One region of the Rhizobium brockwellii genome, then DNA from elsewhere that is predicted to be linked to it. Evidence: predicted binding sites of a transcription regulator. Region 1 holds the regulator's gene; the other holds the start of a gene.
What was found. Region 1 encodes PhoB, which activates phosphate uptake and scavenging genes when phosphate is short. Its sites were predicted from a motif close to TGTCATNNANCTGTCAT; they were not measured.
Positions count from the first base shown of each region.

Region 2: a site for PhoB is predicted at 3,605-3,621, ahead of RLCC275e_RS16965 (acid phosphatase). Genes of this name have one in related genera too.

Region 1 is NZ_CP053439.1:158,693-166,301, forward strand. It holds gene pstC (phosphate ABC transporter permease subunit PstC) at 1-1,270, shown strand, start outside; gene pstA (phosphate ABC transporter permease PstA) at 1,267-2,589, shown strand; gene pstB (phosphate ABC transporter ATP-binding protein PstB) at 2,606-3,421, shown strand; gene phoU (phosphate signaling complex protein PhoU) at 3,466-4,179, shown strand; gene phoB (phosphate regulon transcriptional regulator PhoB) at 4,313-4,996, shown strand; gene RLCC275e_RS00820 (GcrA family cell cycle regulator) at 5,243-5,776, opposite strand; gene RLCC275e_RS00825 (aspartate aminotransferase family protein) at 6,197-7,396, shown strand; gene argF (ornithine carbamoyltransferase) at 7,439-7,609, shown strand, end outside.
Region 2 is NZ_CP053439.1:3,402,521-3,410,129, reverse strand. It holds gene RLCC275e_RS16975 (response regulator transcription factor) at 1-114, opposite strand, end outside; gene RLCC275e_RS16970 (hybrid sensor histidine kinase/response regulator) at 107-3,493, opposite strand; gene RLCC275e_RS16965 (acid phosphatase) at 3,672-5,576, shown strand; gene urtA (urea ABC transporter substrate-binding protein) at 5,765-7,057, shown strand; gene urtB (urea ABC transporter permease subunit UrtB) at 7,172-7,609, shown strand, end outside.

The DNA.
Region 1 (7,609 bases):
GTCCTCGGTTCGCGGTGCTTTCCCCGACGACATCAAAGCGCAAGCCGCAGTCGAGCAGGATCTCGGCTATTCGACGGTGGCGACGGTTGCCCGCGGCATGACGATGCTGACCTCGGATGAAACTGCCGCGGTCGCCAACGATCCGGCTGCCCTGCAGGCCAAGCTCCTCGAAAAGGGCGTGCCGCTCGCCAGCCAGCCGCTGCCTTACATGCTCGACGCCGCCAAAAAGCTCAACGCGATGAGCATGACGAGCCGCATCGCCATGACGGCGATCGTCTTTGCTCTCGCCGTTGCCGGTGCCTTCTATGCGCTGCGTTCCATCGCTCCGCGCTTCCGCGCCCGCAACCGGGTCGAGCGCGTCATGCTCTGGGGCCTGCTGCTTGCCTCCTCGATCGCCATCCTGACGACGATCGGCATCGTCTTCTCCATGCTGTCGGAAGCCGCCCGCTTCTTTGCGGCCGTTCCCGCCATGGACTTCTTTTTCGGCACCGTCTGGGATCCGCGCTTTGCCGGCGCCGGCAGCTCCTCCTTCGGCCAGTTCGGCTTGATCCCGCTGCTGCTCGGCACGATCTATATCGGTCTGGTCGCCATGCTGGTCGCCGTGCCGGTCGGCCTCTTTGCCGCCATCTACATGGCCGAATACGCCTCGCCGAAGCTGCGCGGCGTCGCCAAACCGCTCCTCGAAGTGCTCGCCGGCATTCCGACGATCGTCTACGGCTTCTTCGCGCTCGTCACCGTCGGCCCGTTCCTGCGCGATTTCTCAGCCCAGATCAGCGGCCTTCTGTCCGGCAACTACAGCAACTTCATCCAGGCGCAGAGCGTTCTGACGGCCGGCATCGTCATGGGCATCATGCTGATCCCTTACGTCTCCTCGCTGTCGGACGACATCATCACCGCCGTGCCGCGGACCTTGCGCGACGGTTCGCTCGGTCTTGGTGCCACACGCTCCGAAACCATCAAGAAAGTGGTTTTGCCGGCCGCTCTTCCCGGCATTGTCGGCGCATTGCTGATGACGGCCTCGCGCGCCATCGGTGAAACCATGATCGTCGTGCTGGCCGCCGGTGTCGCCGCCCGCATCCAGATCAACCCCTTCGAGCCGATGACGACGGTGACCGTCAAGATCGTCAACCAGCTGACCGGCGACCTTGAGTTCACCTCGCCGCAGACGCTGGTTGCCTTTGCCCTTGGCATCACCCTGTTCTGCATCACGCTTTGCCTCAATATCTATGCGCTCTACATCGTGCGCAAATACCGGGAGCAGTACGAATGACGGATATTGTTTCTCCCACATCAGGCGTCACCGTTTCCAAGGCGCCAGTGCGCCGCGATATCGGCATCAAGCGCCGCTATGCCGCCGAGCGCCGGTTCCAGGCCTATGGCATCGCCGCCATCACCTTCGGTCTCGTCTTCCTCTTCATCCTGCTGTGGACGGTGATCGGCAAAGGTTATACCGCCTTCCAGCAGACGGCGATCACCCTGCCGATCGAATTCTCCGAGAAGACGATCGACCCGAACAACAAGCGTGCGACCGACCCTTCGGTGTTGATCGCCGCCAACTATCCGGTTCTCCTGCGCGACGCGATCGTCAAGCAGCTGAACGTCAATGCCGCGAGCCGTCCCGATGTGCGCGATGCATCCGCCATGCTCTCCAAGGGTGCGCCGGTTCAGCTGCGCGACATGGTCGTCGCCGATCCGTCGATCATCGGCAAGACGGTCAATGTCACGGTGCTTGCCGACGCCAATGTCGACAGCGCCAACAAGGGCCAGATCGATCTGTCGGTCGATGAGAAGAACCGCAAGGTCAACGACAAGCAGGTTGGCTGGATGAACGAGCTGAAGGCGAGTGGCGCTCTCCACAAGCAGTTCAACACCGGCCTCTTCGTCAACGGCAATTCCAGCCGCCCGGAGGCCGCGGGCCTGGGCGTCGCCCTGATCGGCTCGCTCTACCTGATGCTGATCGTGCTCGTGCTGGCGCTGCCGATCGGCGTCGCCGCCTCGATCTATCTCGAGGAGTTTGCGCCGAAGAACAAGCTGACGGACCTGATCGAGGTCAACATCAACAACCTCGCCGCGGTCCCCTCGATCGTCTACGGTCTGCTCGGTCTTTCCGTCTTCATCAACTTCATCGGCCTGCCGCGCTCGGCCTCGCTGGTCGGCGGCCTGGTGCTGACGCTGATGACCCTGCCGACGATCATCATCGCGACGCGCGCCGCCCTTCGCGCCGTGCCGCCGTCGATCCGCGCCGCGGCCCTCGGCCTCGGCGCTTCGAAGATGCAGATGGTGTTCCACCATGTTCTGCCGCTCGCCATGCCCGGCATCCTCACCGGCACGATCATCGGCCTGGCGCATGCGCTCGGCGAAACCGCGCCGCTGCTTCTGATCGGCATGGTCGCCTTCGTCGCCAACGCGCCGACGACACCGCTCGATCCCTCGACGGCTCTGCCCGTACAGGTCTATATGTGGGCCAACGAGGCCGAACGTGCCTTCGTTGAGCGTACTTCGGGTGCCATCATCGTCCTGCTCCTGTTCCTGATCGTCATGAACATGGGCGCCATCCTCTTGCGTCGTCGCTTCGAGCGCCGCTGGTAAACGGAGTTACAAGATCATGAACATGTTGACGGAAGCTGCAGTTGAAAAGGCGCTGGATCACAAGATGAGCAACGTCCCGTATAAGATGATCGGAAAGGATGTCTCGGTTTACTACGGCGAAAAGCGCGCGCTATTCGATGTGAACCTGAACATCCGCGAAAACACCGTAACCGCCCTGATCGGCCCGTCCGGCTGCGGCAAGTCGACCTTCCTGCGCAGCCTCAACCGCATGAACGACACGATCGACGGCTGCCGCGTCACCGGCAAGATCACGCTCGACACCGACGATATCTATGATCCCGATATCGACGTCGTCGAACTTCGCGCCCGCGTCGGCATGGTCTTCCAGAAGCCGAACCCGTTCCCGAAGACGATCTACGAAAACGTCTCCTACGGCCCGCGCATCCATGGCCTCGCCAAGTCGAAGGCCGATCTCGACCAGATCGTCGAGACCAGCCTGCAGCGCGCCGGCCTCTGGAACGAGGTCAAGGACCGCGTGCACGAGTCCGGCACCGGCCTGTCGGGCGGTCAGCAGCAGCGCCTCTGCATTGCGCGTGCCGTCGCCGTCAGCCCGGAAGTGATCCTGATGGACGAGCCCTGCTCGGCGCTCGACCCGATCGCCACCGCCAAGGTCGAGGAGCTGATCCACGAGCTGCGCGAGAACTACACGATCGTCATCGTCACCCACTCCATGCAGCAGGCCGCGCGTGTTTCGCAGCGCACCGCCATGTTCCACCTCGGCAATCTCGTCGAGGAGAACGACACCGACAAGATGTTCACCAATCCCGACGATCCGCGCACCCAGGACTACATCATGGGTCGCTTCGGCTGATTTTGGCGTCACCAAGCCTTTCCGTTATTCGAGGATAAAGCCCCATGGCATCGACACATATTTATTCTGCCTATGATGATGATCTGAAGTTCCTGTCCAGGCGGATTTCCGAAATGGGCGGCCTGGCCGAGCAGATGGTCGCCGAAGCCGTGCGGGCGCTCGTCAACGGCGATACCGCGCTGGCGCAGAAGGTCATCTCCGACGATGTGATCCTCGATCACGCCGAACGCGAAATCGGCGACAAGGCGATCGTCACCATCGCCCGCCGCCAGCCGATGGCCGCGGACCTGCGCGAAATCATGGGTTCGATCCGCATCGCCGCCGATCTCGAACGTGTCGGCGACCTCGGCAAGAACACTGCCAAGCGCGTCATCGCCGTCCAAAGCACCGGCGTTCCCCGCAAGCTCGCCCGCGGCCTCGAGCATCTGTCCGAGCTGGCGCTCGTCCAGCTCAAGGAAGTGCTCGACGTCTACACCAATCGTTCCGCCGACAAGGCGAATGCGATCCGCGAACGCGACAACGAGATCGACGCGATGTACACCTCGCTGTTCCGCGAGCTCCTGACCTACATGATGGAAGATCCGCGCAACATCACCAGCTGCACGCATCTTCTCTTCTGCGCCAAGAACATCGAGCGCATCGGCGACCACGCCACCAACATCGCCGAGACGATCTTTTACATGACGACAGGCGCGCAGCCGGAAGGCGACCGTCCGAAGGACGACAGCGCCAACACCGTCGGCGCGGTCACCGAATAACCGCCTACACCCCGCCGCTTGCGTGCGCGCCCATCCGGGCGCGCAAGAGGTCGCAGCCAATTTCTGAATTTGCGCAGGATGCATTGCTTAAATCACCCTGGTTTAAGGATCATGCGCGAGGAGACCGACACGCATGATCCCGAGAGTTGCAGTTGTTGAAGACGAGGAAGCCCTCAGCGTGCTTCTTCGCTACAATCTCGAAGCGGAAGGCTTCGAGGTCGATACCATCCTTCGTGGCGACGAAGCCGAAATGCGGCTTCAGGAGCGCACGCCCGATCTTCTCATCCTTGATTGGATGCTGCCCGGCGTCTCCGGCATCGAGCTCTGCCGGCGCCTGCGCATGCGGCCGGAGACCGAGCGTCTGCCGATCATCATGCTGACGGCGCGCGGCGAAGAGAGCGAGCGTGTCCGCGGATTGTCGACGGGCGCCGACGATTATGTCGTCAAGCCCTTCTCGACCCCCGAGCTCGTTGCCCGCGTCAAGGCGATGCTGCGTCGCGCCCGTCCCGAGGTGCTGTCGACGGTGCTGAAATGCGGTGACATCGAGCTCGACCGTGAGACCCATCGCGTCCATCGCAAGACCCGCGAAGTCCGCCTCGGCCCCACCGAATTCCGCCTGCTGGAATTCCTGATGTCGTCGCCGGGCCGGGTCTTCTCCCGCTCACAGCTGTTGGATGGTGTCTGGGGCCACGATATCTATGTCGACGAGCGCACCGTCGACGTCCATGTCGGCCGCCTGCGCAAGGCGCTGAATTTCTCCAACATGCAGGACGTCATCCGCACCGTCCGCGGCGCCGGTTATTCGATGGAAGCCTGAGGGCTTTCATCTGAGCCTGCTGGCAAAGCCCCGGCAAAACCCGCGACGTCATCCTCGGCCTTGTGCCGAGGATCTGCGCACGCCAAATTAAGCATTTGAAAATAAAGTTTTTTCTCTCAAGTGGTTGAGGTGATCAGATGCTCGGCACAAGGCCGAGCATGACGGAGGGAAACCTGAGCTTCCATCCGCGCATAAAAAAACGGGCCACTCGGCCCGTTTTCTGCATTCTAACGATGGTCAGCCCCCTCAGCTGGCCCGCGCGGCTGCCCGGCGGCGTTCGTTGACCGGCTGGTAGGCAAGCTTCTGGTGATAGCTGCAATAGGGCGAATTGTCGGGGGATTCGCAGCCGCAGAAATGGAAGTCGTCCTTCAGCGGATCGCCGACCGGCCACTTGCAGGTGCGCTCGGTCAGTTCCGTCAGGCCGAGGCGGCGCGAAATCGGCACCACCACATTGCCTCTCGGCACGTATTCCATTTCCTCGATCGTTTCGATCTCGATCTCTTCCTTCAGCATCGTCGCGCCCTGCTGGCGGGTGACGGTGCGGGTGGTGATCCGAGAGGCGAAGTTCGGCGCGCGCGGCGCCGATGTATTGCGCTTCGGCGTTCGCGCCGCGGTGTTGGTGCCGCCGGCCTTGGCACGGCCGGGAAGGCACAGCCGGTGCACTTTACCGATGACCGCGTTTCGGCTGACACCGCCAAGTTGTGCCGCGATCTGGCTGGCGCTCAGTCCTTCGGCCCAAAGCTTCTTGAGTTTCTCGACCCGCTCGTCTGTCCAGTTCATGCCCTGTCTCCACCTTTTGCGTTGGTGATGGCAGAATCCCTCACCGTTGTCCCGGGAGCTCCGAAACAAGAAACGCTTGATCAATTTTGGTGACTAGTTCCGCCGCATGCAGTCTAGTAATTGATCTTTAACCTAGTGTGAGCCTGACTCCGTGACAAGAGTCGCATGAATCCGGATGAATCGAATTCGTAGTTTTCCCCAACTTGCTGTCCCTGCGTGGCATTTCTGCAATAATGCCTGTTGAAGACTGAAAATGCCGCTGTACACCTGTGCTGCATACGCTAAGGGCGCCGTTTTGTTGACATTGCAGCGCGAAAAGGAAATAGTGCCACTCGCCGCCGCAAGGCGGCATTTTTGATTTTTCGGGCCTGGTTTCCTTAGCCGGAGTCATTGCCCGGCAACTTTGATGGAGATCGCGCCATGGCTGAAGCCGCGCCGCTTTATGACACCTATTCTCGTGCCCCACTGCGGTTCGAGCGAGGCGAGGGCGTATGGCTGATCACCGAAACTGGCGAGCGATATCTCGATTTCGGCGCCGGCGTCGCCGTCACCTCCGTCGGCCACAGCAATCCGCATGTGGTCGGCGCGCTGAAGGAGCAGGCCGACAAGGTCTGGCACCTGTCGAACATCTATGAGATCCCCGGACAGGAGCGTCTGGCTAAACGCCTGACCGACGCCACCTTCGCCGACAAGGTGTTCTTCACCAACTCAGGTGCCGAGGCGCTCGAATGCGCGATCAAGACGGCCCGCCGCTATCAGTTTTCCAAGGGCCATCCCGAGCGCTTCCATATCATCACCTTCGAAGGCGCCTTCCACGGACGGACGCTGGCGACGATCGCCGCCGGCGGCCAGGAAAAATATCTCGAAGGTTTCGGCCCCAAGGCGCCGGGTTTCGATCAGGTGCCTTTCGGTGATATCGAAGCGGTCCGCGCCGCGATCACCGAGGCGACGTCCGCCATCCTCATCGAGCCGGTGCAGGGCGAGGGCGGCGTTCGTCCTGCCACGCCTGAGTTCATGAAGGCGCTTCGCCAGCTCTGCGACGACAACGATCTGCTGTTGATCCTCGACGAGGTCCAGACCGGCGTCGGCCGCACCGGCAAGCTCTTCGCCCATGAATGGTCGGGCATCACACCCGACATCATGGCGGTCGCCAAGGGCATCGGCGGCGGTTTCCCGCTCGGCGCCTGCCTTGCCACATCAGAGGCCGCCTCCGGCATGAAGGCCGGCACCCATGGTTCGACCTATGGCGGCAATCCGCTTGCCATGGCCGTCGGCAGCGCCGTGCTCGACATCATCCTGGCCGATGGCTTCCTCCAGCAGGTGCGCGATGTCGCGTTGGTCTTCCGCCAGGGCCTCGCCTCGCTGAAGGATCGCTACCCCGATGTGATCGAGGATATCAGAGGCGAGGGGCTGTTGCTCGGCATCAAGGCTGCCGTTCCCTCAGCCGAACTGCTGCAGGCGATCCGCGCCGCCCATCTGCTCGGCGTACCCGCCGGCGACAACGTCATTCGCCTTCTTCCGCCGCTCGTGGTCACCGCCGAGGAAGCCCGCGAGGGCCTTGCCCGCGTCGAGCGCGCCGCCGAGAGCATTCGCGCCTCCAAGGTCAAGAAGACGGCTTGAAGAGATTGCCGCCTTCGGGCGCAGCACAGGTAAGAAGACGATATGAGCCCTAAACATTTCCTCGATCTTTCGGCAGTCACATCAGCCGATCTCAGAACCATCATGAACGATGCGCTTTCCCGCAAGCAGGCCTTCAAGGCAGGCCAGGGCGACAAGCCGCTCGCCGGCAAGATGCTGGCGATGATCTTCGAGAAGCCGTCGACCCGCACCCGC
Region 2 (7,609 bases), 1.6 Mb from region 1:
GGCGATCAGCACGGAGAAGCCGGATTGTTCGAGCGCGTCGGTCATAAAGCCGAGTGCTTCGGCCGAGTCGTCGACGAGCAGAACGATGTCGCGGGGGAGGGCCGGCTCAGCCAATGGATTCCACCTTTTCGTCGAAGTCGTGCAGGAAGGTCATGAAGCCGGCGAGATCGAAGGCGGCGACATAGGCGCGAAGTTCCTCCGTGAATGGCTGATTTGCCTCCACCTTGGCAAGGTCCGAAAGCTTGGCTTCAATGCCTCTGATATAGCCGATCTCGCCGAGCCGCAGCAATTCCTGCACATGGGCAGCACCTGGGCTCAGCATCGGCGCTTCGATCTTGACAGGAACGGCTGGCGTGGCATCGGCATAGATCCATGTCACGCCGAGATGCAGGGCGAGTTTGTCGCGCAGCTGGCGGATGTCGACCGGCTTGCCGATCGCATCATTGTGGCTGTCGTCGCTGTCGCTGAGAACGGCCGCATCACCGATATTGGCCGACAGCATCAGCACCGGCGCCATCTGGCCGGCCTCGCGCAGACGCGAGACGAGCTGCCAGCCGTTCATGCCGGGCATCAGAATATCGACGAGGAAAAGGTCCGGCATGATGCCCTCGATCAGCGTCAGGCATTCGCCGCCGCCTGCCGCCGTCAGCACAATGAAATCGAGCGGCGCCAGGATCTCGCGCATCATCTCGCGGTGGTCCTCGTTATCATCGACGACGACGACCGTTCGGCGCGGGCCGTCATAACCGACGATGCGCTTCTCCTGCGGCGCTGCGGCCACGGCGCGCATGACGGCGGACAGCATCAGCCGGACGCGGAAGGTCGAGCCTTCGTCCTTTATGCTCGAAACCGAAATCTCGCCACCGAGCGTGTTGGTCAGAAGCCGGGTGATGGTGAGGCCAAGGCCGAGCCCCGGCATTGGCCGTACGCTTTCGGCCTCACCGCGCTGGAAAGGTTCATAGATACGAGGCAGGTCCTTCTCCGTGATGCCTCGGCCGGTATCGGCGACGGTGAAGGTTGCTACCTGGCTGCGATAGCCGACATCGAAGGTGACGCTGCCCTCGTCGGTGAACTTGATGGCATTGGAGAGCAGGTTGACGAGAATCTGGCGCAGGCGCTTTTCGTCGGTGCGGACGAATTGCGGCAAGGCCGGCGCGCGCTCATGGATGAAGGCAAGCCCTTTTGCCTGCGCCTGCGGGCGGAACATATCGACGATCTGGTCGAGGAAATCCTGGATGTTGATCTCATTGGAATAGACCTGCAGGCGGCCGGCTTCGATCTTGGAAATATCGAGCAGGCCGTCGATCAGTCCCGAGAGGTGTTCGGCGCTGCGGCGGATGACCTTGATCGAGGATTGGCGCGGTGCCGGAATGGTCTCGTCGCGTTCGAGGATCTGGGCGTAGCCGAGCACGGCGTTCAGTGGCGTGCGTAATTCATGGCTGAGCCCGACGACATAGCGGCTCTTGGCGCGGTTGGCGGCCTCGGCCGTTTCCTTGGCGTTCTGCAGGGCAGCGTCGGTCTTCTTGTGGGCGGCAATTTCTTTGAGCAGCAGCGTGTTCTGGCGCGAAGATTCCTCCTCGGCAACGACGCGGCTGTCATGGGCGAGCACATAGAACCAGCAGACGACGCCTGAGATCACCGAGAAGACGAAGAAGACGATGAGGATGGTGCGGTTAACGACCTCACCCGTCGCGGGTGAGGCGGAGGCGACCTGATGGGCAATCATTGCCAGGATCGCGCCGATGGCGGTCAATGCCAGCACGACGGCGATGCCGTAGCGGCCAAGGCGCGTCGTCAGCTTCCCCAGAATGGCTTCCGGCAGCAGCGCCTTGGCGACGGTGCCGACCTGAGCGTTGAAACGGGCCGCCGGCTTGCACATGTCGTGGCAGCGGCTGTCGAGCGAGCAGCAGAGCGAGCAGATCGGCGCGGCATAGGCCGGGCACCAGGCCATGTCCTCCGGCTCGAACGGGTGTTCGCAGACCGAGCAGGTAATGCTCGTCAGGTTCTTCCAGCTCTGGCGCGGCTTGCGGGCGAGATAGAACTTGCCTTTCGTCGCCCAGGCGATGACAGGCGAGGCGATCAGGGCGATGACGAGGGTGATGTAGGGGGCGAGCGAGGCGGCGATCTCGCCGAAGGCGCCGAAATGGGCGGTCAGCGACACCGCCGCCGACAGCGTCATGGCGCCGAGGCCGACCGGGTTGATGTCGTAGAGGTGGGCGCGCTTGAACTCGATGCCGGGGGGAGCCAACCCCAGCGGCTTGTTGATGAAGAGATCGGCGGAAATCGTGCAGAGCCAGGCCATGGCGATGATCGAGAAGATGCCGAGCGTCTCCTCCAGCAGCCGGTAGATGCCGAGTTCCATCAAAAGCAGGGCGATTGCGACGTTGAAGACCAGCCAGATGACACGGCCGGGATGGCTATGGGTCAGCCGCGAAAAGAAGTTCGACCAGGCGAGCGAGCCGGCATAGGCGTTCATCACGTTGATCTTCAGCTGCGAGACGACGACGAAAGCGGCCATCAATAGCAGCGCGGCATTGTGCCAGGGGACCATGTAGCCGAAGGCGGTCAGATACATCTGCGCCGGGTCGGCGGCGCGGTCGAGGGGGACGCCTGAGGTGAAGGTCAGCACGACCAGGAAGGAACCGGCAAGCAGCTTCGGCGCGCCGATGATGACCCAGCCAGGCCCGGCGAGAAAGATCGCCAGGCGGTGGCGCCACTTGCGCTGCGGGTCTGGCGGCAGGAAGCGCAGGAAGTCGGCCTGTTCGCCGATCTGCGACATCAGCGCCAGGATGACGGCAGAAGCAGCGCCGAACTCCACCAGATCGAACTCGGCGACGGTGCCGGGTGGGCCTGAGGCATGACGGATGCCGGCAAAGGCGCGCCAGAGATCGAATTTTTCCCAGTCCAGCAAGGCGATGAAGATGAAGGGCAGGATATTCAGCACGATCCAGAAGGGCTGGGTCATCAGCTGAAACTTGCTGATCAGCCGCACGCCGTGCGTCACCAGCGGGATTACCATGACGGCGCTGATGATGTAGCCGATCCAGAGCGGGATGCCGAGGGTGAGCTCCAGCGCCCCGGACATGATCGAGGCCTCGATCGCAAACAGCATGAAGGTGAAGCTTGCATAGATCAGCGAGGTGATGGTCGAGCCGATGTAGCCGAAGCCCGCGCCGCGCGTCAGAAGATCGATGTCGACGCCGTGGCGGATGGCGTAGCGGCTGATCGGCAGGCCGATCGCCAGCATGGCGATCGAGGCGACGATGATGGCGTAAAAGGCGTTGGTGGTGCCGTAGGAGAGGGTGATCGCGCCGCCGATCGCCTCCAGCGCCAGGAAGGAGATCGCGCCGATCGCCGTCTGCGAGATGCGCTGCGAGGAGAAATGGCGGGCGCTCTTGGCAGTGAAGCGCAACGCATAATCTTCCAGCGTTTGGTTGGCGACCCAGCGATTATATTCGCGTCTCACCGGAATGATGCGTTGGCGCGCTGTCATGCCCTCTTTCCGGCAATCTGGTTGGGCTCATCGTCTTCCAGCCAGTTTTGGCGGGATGGATAGGAAAGGCAAGAGGCGGACGCCAACTGGTTCACAGAATGGCAATATTTTTGCAATTGATCTGTCACATAAGAACTCTAACTCTCCCGGCGTTCGTTCAACCATTTCGGGTATCACCATGTCTGCTTTAAGCTTTTGTCGCCTGAGCACTGCCCTCGTCTGCCTCCTTTCCATCGTGCCATCGCTTGCCAGCGCCGAGCAGGCCACCGCAGCGAAAGCGCCTTATGCGCAGGCCGGAAACACCAACAAACGCGGTGACGCCTGCTTCTCGACGGTGGACACCAACGCCGCCGTTCATCTTCTCTCCGGCTTCCTCGAAATCTGGACACCGCGCACGCCTTTCGTCGATGCGGGTGTCGAAGCCCCGGCCAAGGATAATTGCCCGGCTGTCGCCAAGACGGATTGGGACGGCATTCCCGCCAGCAAGACCGACGGCCATATCGTCAACCAGTCCGTCCATGACGCCAACATCGCCTATGTCGTCAAAGCGACGCGGGCGCGAACTGCCGATCAGGCGGTGGCTGCCTACCTCGACGATCGGCGTGGCAAGAATGCCAGCATCGTCGATGGCCTCGGTCCGCTGACGGATGCCTGGAAGGCCGGCTCGAAGCAGACCACCACGATCACCGAGGTGGCGGCCGACGCGACGACGGTCAAATATGACGACAAGGGCAACAATCGCGGCGCCGGCAGCAAGCCGGACTCGGAAAACAAGACCGATGCCAACCCCGACATGGGCCTTGCAATCGACTTCATCAACGCCGCAAGCGGTGACGGCTCGACGGAGCCCACAAAACGCTATTTCAAATATGGCCGTCCCTACCGCTGGAGCCAGGACGTGTTGGTGGTGCCGACGCTGGAGCCCGCCAAGAGCGGCAAGCCGGTCGAGGACGGTGGTTTCCCGAGCGGGCATACGGCGGAAGCCTGGCGGGATGCGCTCGCCATGGCCTATCTCGTACCGCAGCGCTTTCAGGAAATGATCACGCGCGCCAGCGAGCTGGGTGAAGACCGTATTCTCGCGGGCATGCATTCTCCTCTCGACGTCATGGGCGGCCGGATGCTCGGCACGGCTGCGGTCGTTTACAATCTGAACAAGGCCGACAATGCGGCGCTGAAGAGCGATGCCTACGCCCAAGCGCAGTCATGGCTCGTCGCCAAATCAGGCGTTGCGGATGCGGGTGCGCTCGAGGTTGCCGCCCACGCGGCACCGCTCGCTGCAGACCGTTTCGCCGATCATGACGCCAATCGCGCCTACGTGCTGCAGCGCTTGAGCTATGGCCTGCCGACGATCCATTCGACGGATCAGCCGGCGCGCGTGCCGCAGGGCGCCGAAGCGCTTCTCGAAACGCGTCTGCCCTATCTGGACGGCGAGCAGCGCCGCGCCGTGCTGAAGACGACGGAGATCGCCTCCGGCTACCCGCTGCTCGACGATGCGGAAGGTTACGGCCGTCTCAACCTCTTTGCCGCCGCCGATGGTTACGGTGCGTTCGAACAGGACGTGACCGTGACGATGGACGCGGCAAAGGGCGGGTTCAATTCGATCGACACCTGGCGGAACGACATCACCGGCAGGGGCAGGCTGGTGAAGCGCGGCAACGGCATCCTCGGGCTTTCGGGCGCCAACAGCTATGCCGGCGGCACCGTGCTGGAAGAAGGCGCGCTGGTGGCCCTGTCGTCGTCGGCCTTCGGTCGTGGCGGGCTGACGGTCAACGGCGGCTCGCTCGTTCTGGCGGCCGCCAAGCCGTTGACCGTGAGCGGTGACTATCAGCAGGTCGCCAATGCCACGACGAAGCCGGCGCTCGGCGCAAACGGCGCGGGGACGCTGGTCGTCGAGGGCAAGGCGGCGCTGGCCGGCGACCTCGATGTGACGCTTGTCGACGGCTATGCCCCAACGCCCGGAACGAAGATCGAAATCCTCAAGGCGAGTGCGGTGACTGGCACCTTCGGCAAGGTCACGGTTTCCGGCCACCAGGCGAGCCTCTCCTACGGCCCGACATCAGTCACTTTGACGATCGACGGATAAATTGCTGGTATCGAGACAGGGCATCTCCCGCCGCAGGGATGCCCTTCCTTCTCTGACCTGCCTGTTTGGCCCCCGGACCTACGTCATTTTGCGTATGTGTTTTTGCGCTGCAGCACCCGATAGTCCCTTAAGCAACAGTTAATCTCCGTTTCCGGCCTGTTGCGGAACAAGAAGAGGGGCTCAACCAGATGAATCTCAGAACTACTATTACGGGCGCTGCACTCGGCGCCGTCATGGCGGCCTCGGCTGCCTTCAGCGGTGCGGTTGCCGCCGATGATACGATCAAGGTCGGCATTCTGCACTCGCTTTCCGGCACCATGGCCATCTCCGAGACCACGCTCAAGGACGCCATGCTGATGCTCATCGACGAGCAGAATAAGAAGGGCGGCCTTCTCGGCAAGAAGCTCGAGGCCGTCGTCGTCGACCCGGCTTCCGATTGGCCGCTGTTTGCCGAAAAGGCACGTGAGCTGATCCAGAAGGACAAGGTTGCCGCCGTCTTCGGTTGCTGGACGTCCTCGTCGCGCAAGTCCGTTCTGCCGGTTTTCGAAGAGACCAACTCGATCCTCTTCTACCCGGTCCAGTATGAAGGCGAAGAGTCCTCGCGCAACATCTTCTACACCGGTGCTGCTCCGAACCAGCAGGCCATTCCAGCTGTCGACTACCTGATGGAAAAAGAAGGCGTAAAGCGCTTCGTTCTCGAAGGTACGGACTACGTTTATCCGCGCACGACCAACAAGATTCTCGAGGCATACCTGATTTCGAAGGGTATTCCGAAAGAAGACATCATGACCAACTACACGCCGTTCGGCTTCTCCGACTGGCAGACCGAAGTTTCCAAGATCAAGGAATTCGGTTCGGCCGGCAAGAAGACCGCCGTCGTCTCGACGATCAACGGCGATGCCAACGTTCCGTTCTACAAGGAACTGGGTAACAAGGGCATCAAGGCAACAGACATCCCCGTCGTCGCCTTCTCGGTCGGCGAAGAAGAGCTTGCCGGCCTCGATACCAAGCCGCTCGTCGGCCATCTCGCTGCCTGGAACTATTTCGAGTCGGTCGAAAGCCCTGCCAACAAGAAGTTCATCAAGGACTGGCACGCTTTCACCAAGAACGACAAGCGCGTGACGAACGACCCGATGGAAGCTGCGTATATCGGCTTCAACGCATGGGTTAAGGCCGTCCAGGCTGCCGGCACGACCGATACCGACAAGGTTCTCGATACCATCATCGGCGTCAGCGTTCCGAACCTCTCCGGCGGCTATGCAACCGTCATGCCGAACCACCACATCACCAAGCCGGTGCTGATCGGTGAAATCCAGGCCGACGGCCAGTTCGAAATCGTCCAGCAGACACCTGCCGTCGTCGGCGACGAATGGTCCGACTTCCTGCCTGATTCCAAGGACCTGATCTCCGATTGGCGCAAGCCGATGTCCTGCGGCAACTTCAACGTCGCTACGGGCAAGTGCGGTGGCAAGGGCTCCTGAGTACGACCCGATCCGATGATTGCCTGAAGGATTCCGTCCGGGGTTGATCCCGGGCGGAAGCTCCGTCCCAGCGATTGCGCCGCGAGGCCAACACTATCAAGGGCGAGAAAGCCGATGTATCGCGCCATAAAGATTTTCCTCATCACGGTTTGCCTGACATTTTCGGGCCTGACATTTTCGGGCGTGACGATCTCGAGCGAAGTCCAGGCCCAGGACGATATCCACGTGCTGATCGACGCGCTCGGCGTCGGCGACTTCCCGGAACGCGAAGCGGCTATCAAAGCGCTGGTCGCTTCCAAGGACCAGCATGTCAGCCAGATCCTGCAGCAGTTGAGCGACGGCCTTCTCTACGTCAATTCCGATGGCGGCCCGGTTCTCCTCCAGGGCGGTACCGATGACGAACCGACCTATTCCGATCCGATCACCGGCGAAGCCGCTGCCGATGTCGATCCGGATCTGATGACGAAGGTCAAGATCAACAACGCGCTTCGCGGCGTCATCGGCGCTGCCACCAGCCAGTTGACGCTGATGAGCACGGACCGTTCCGCGCGG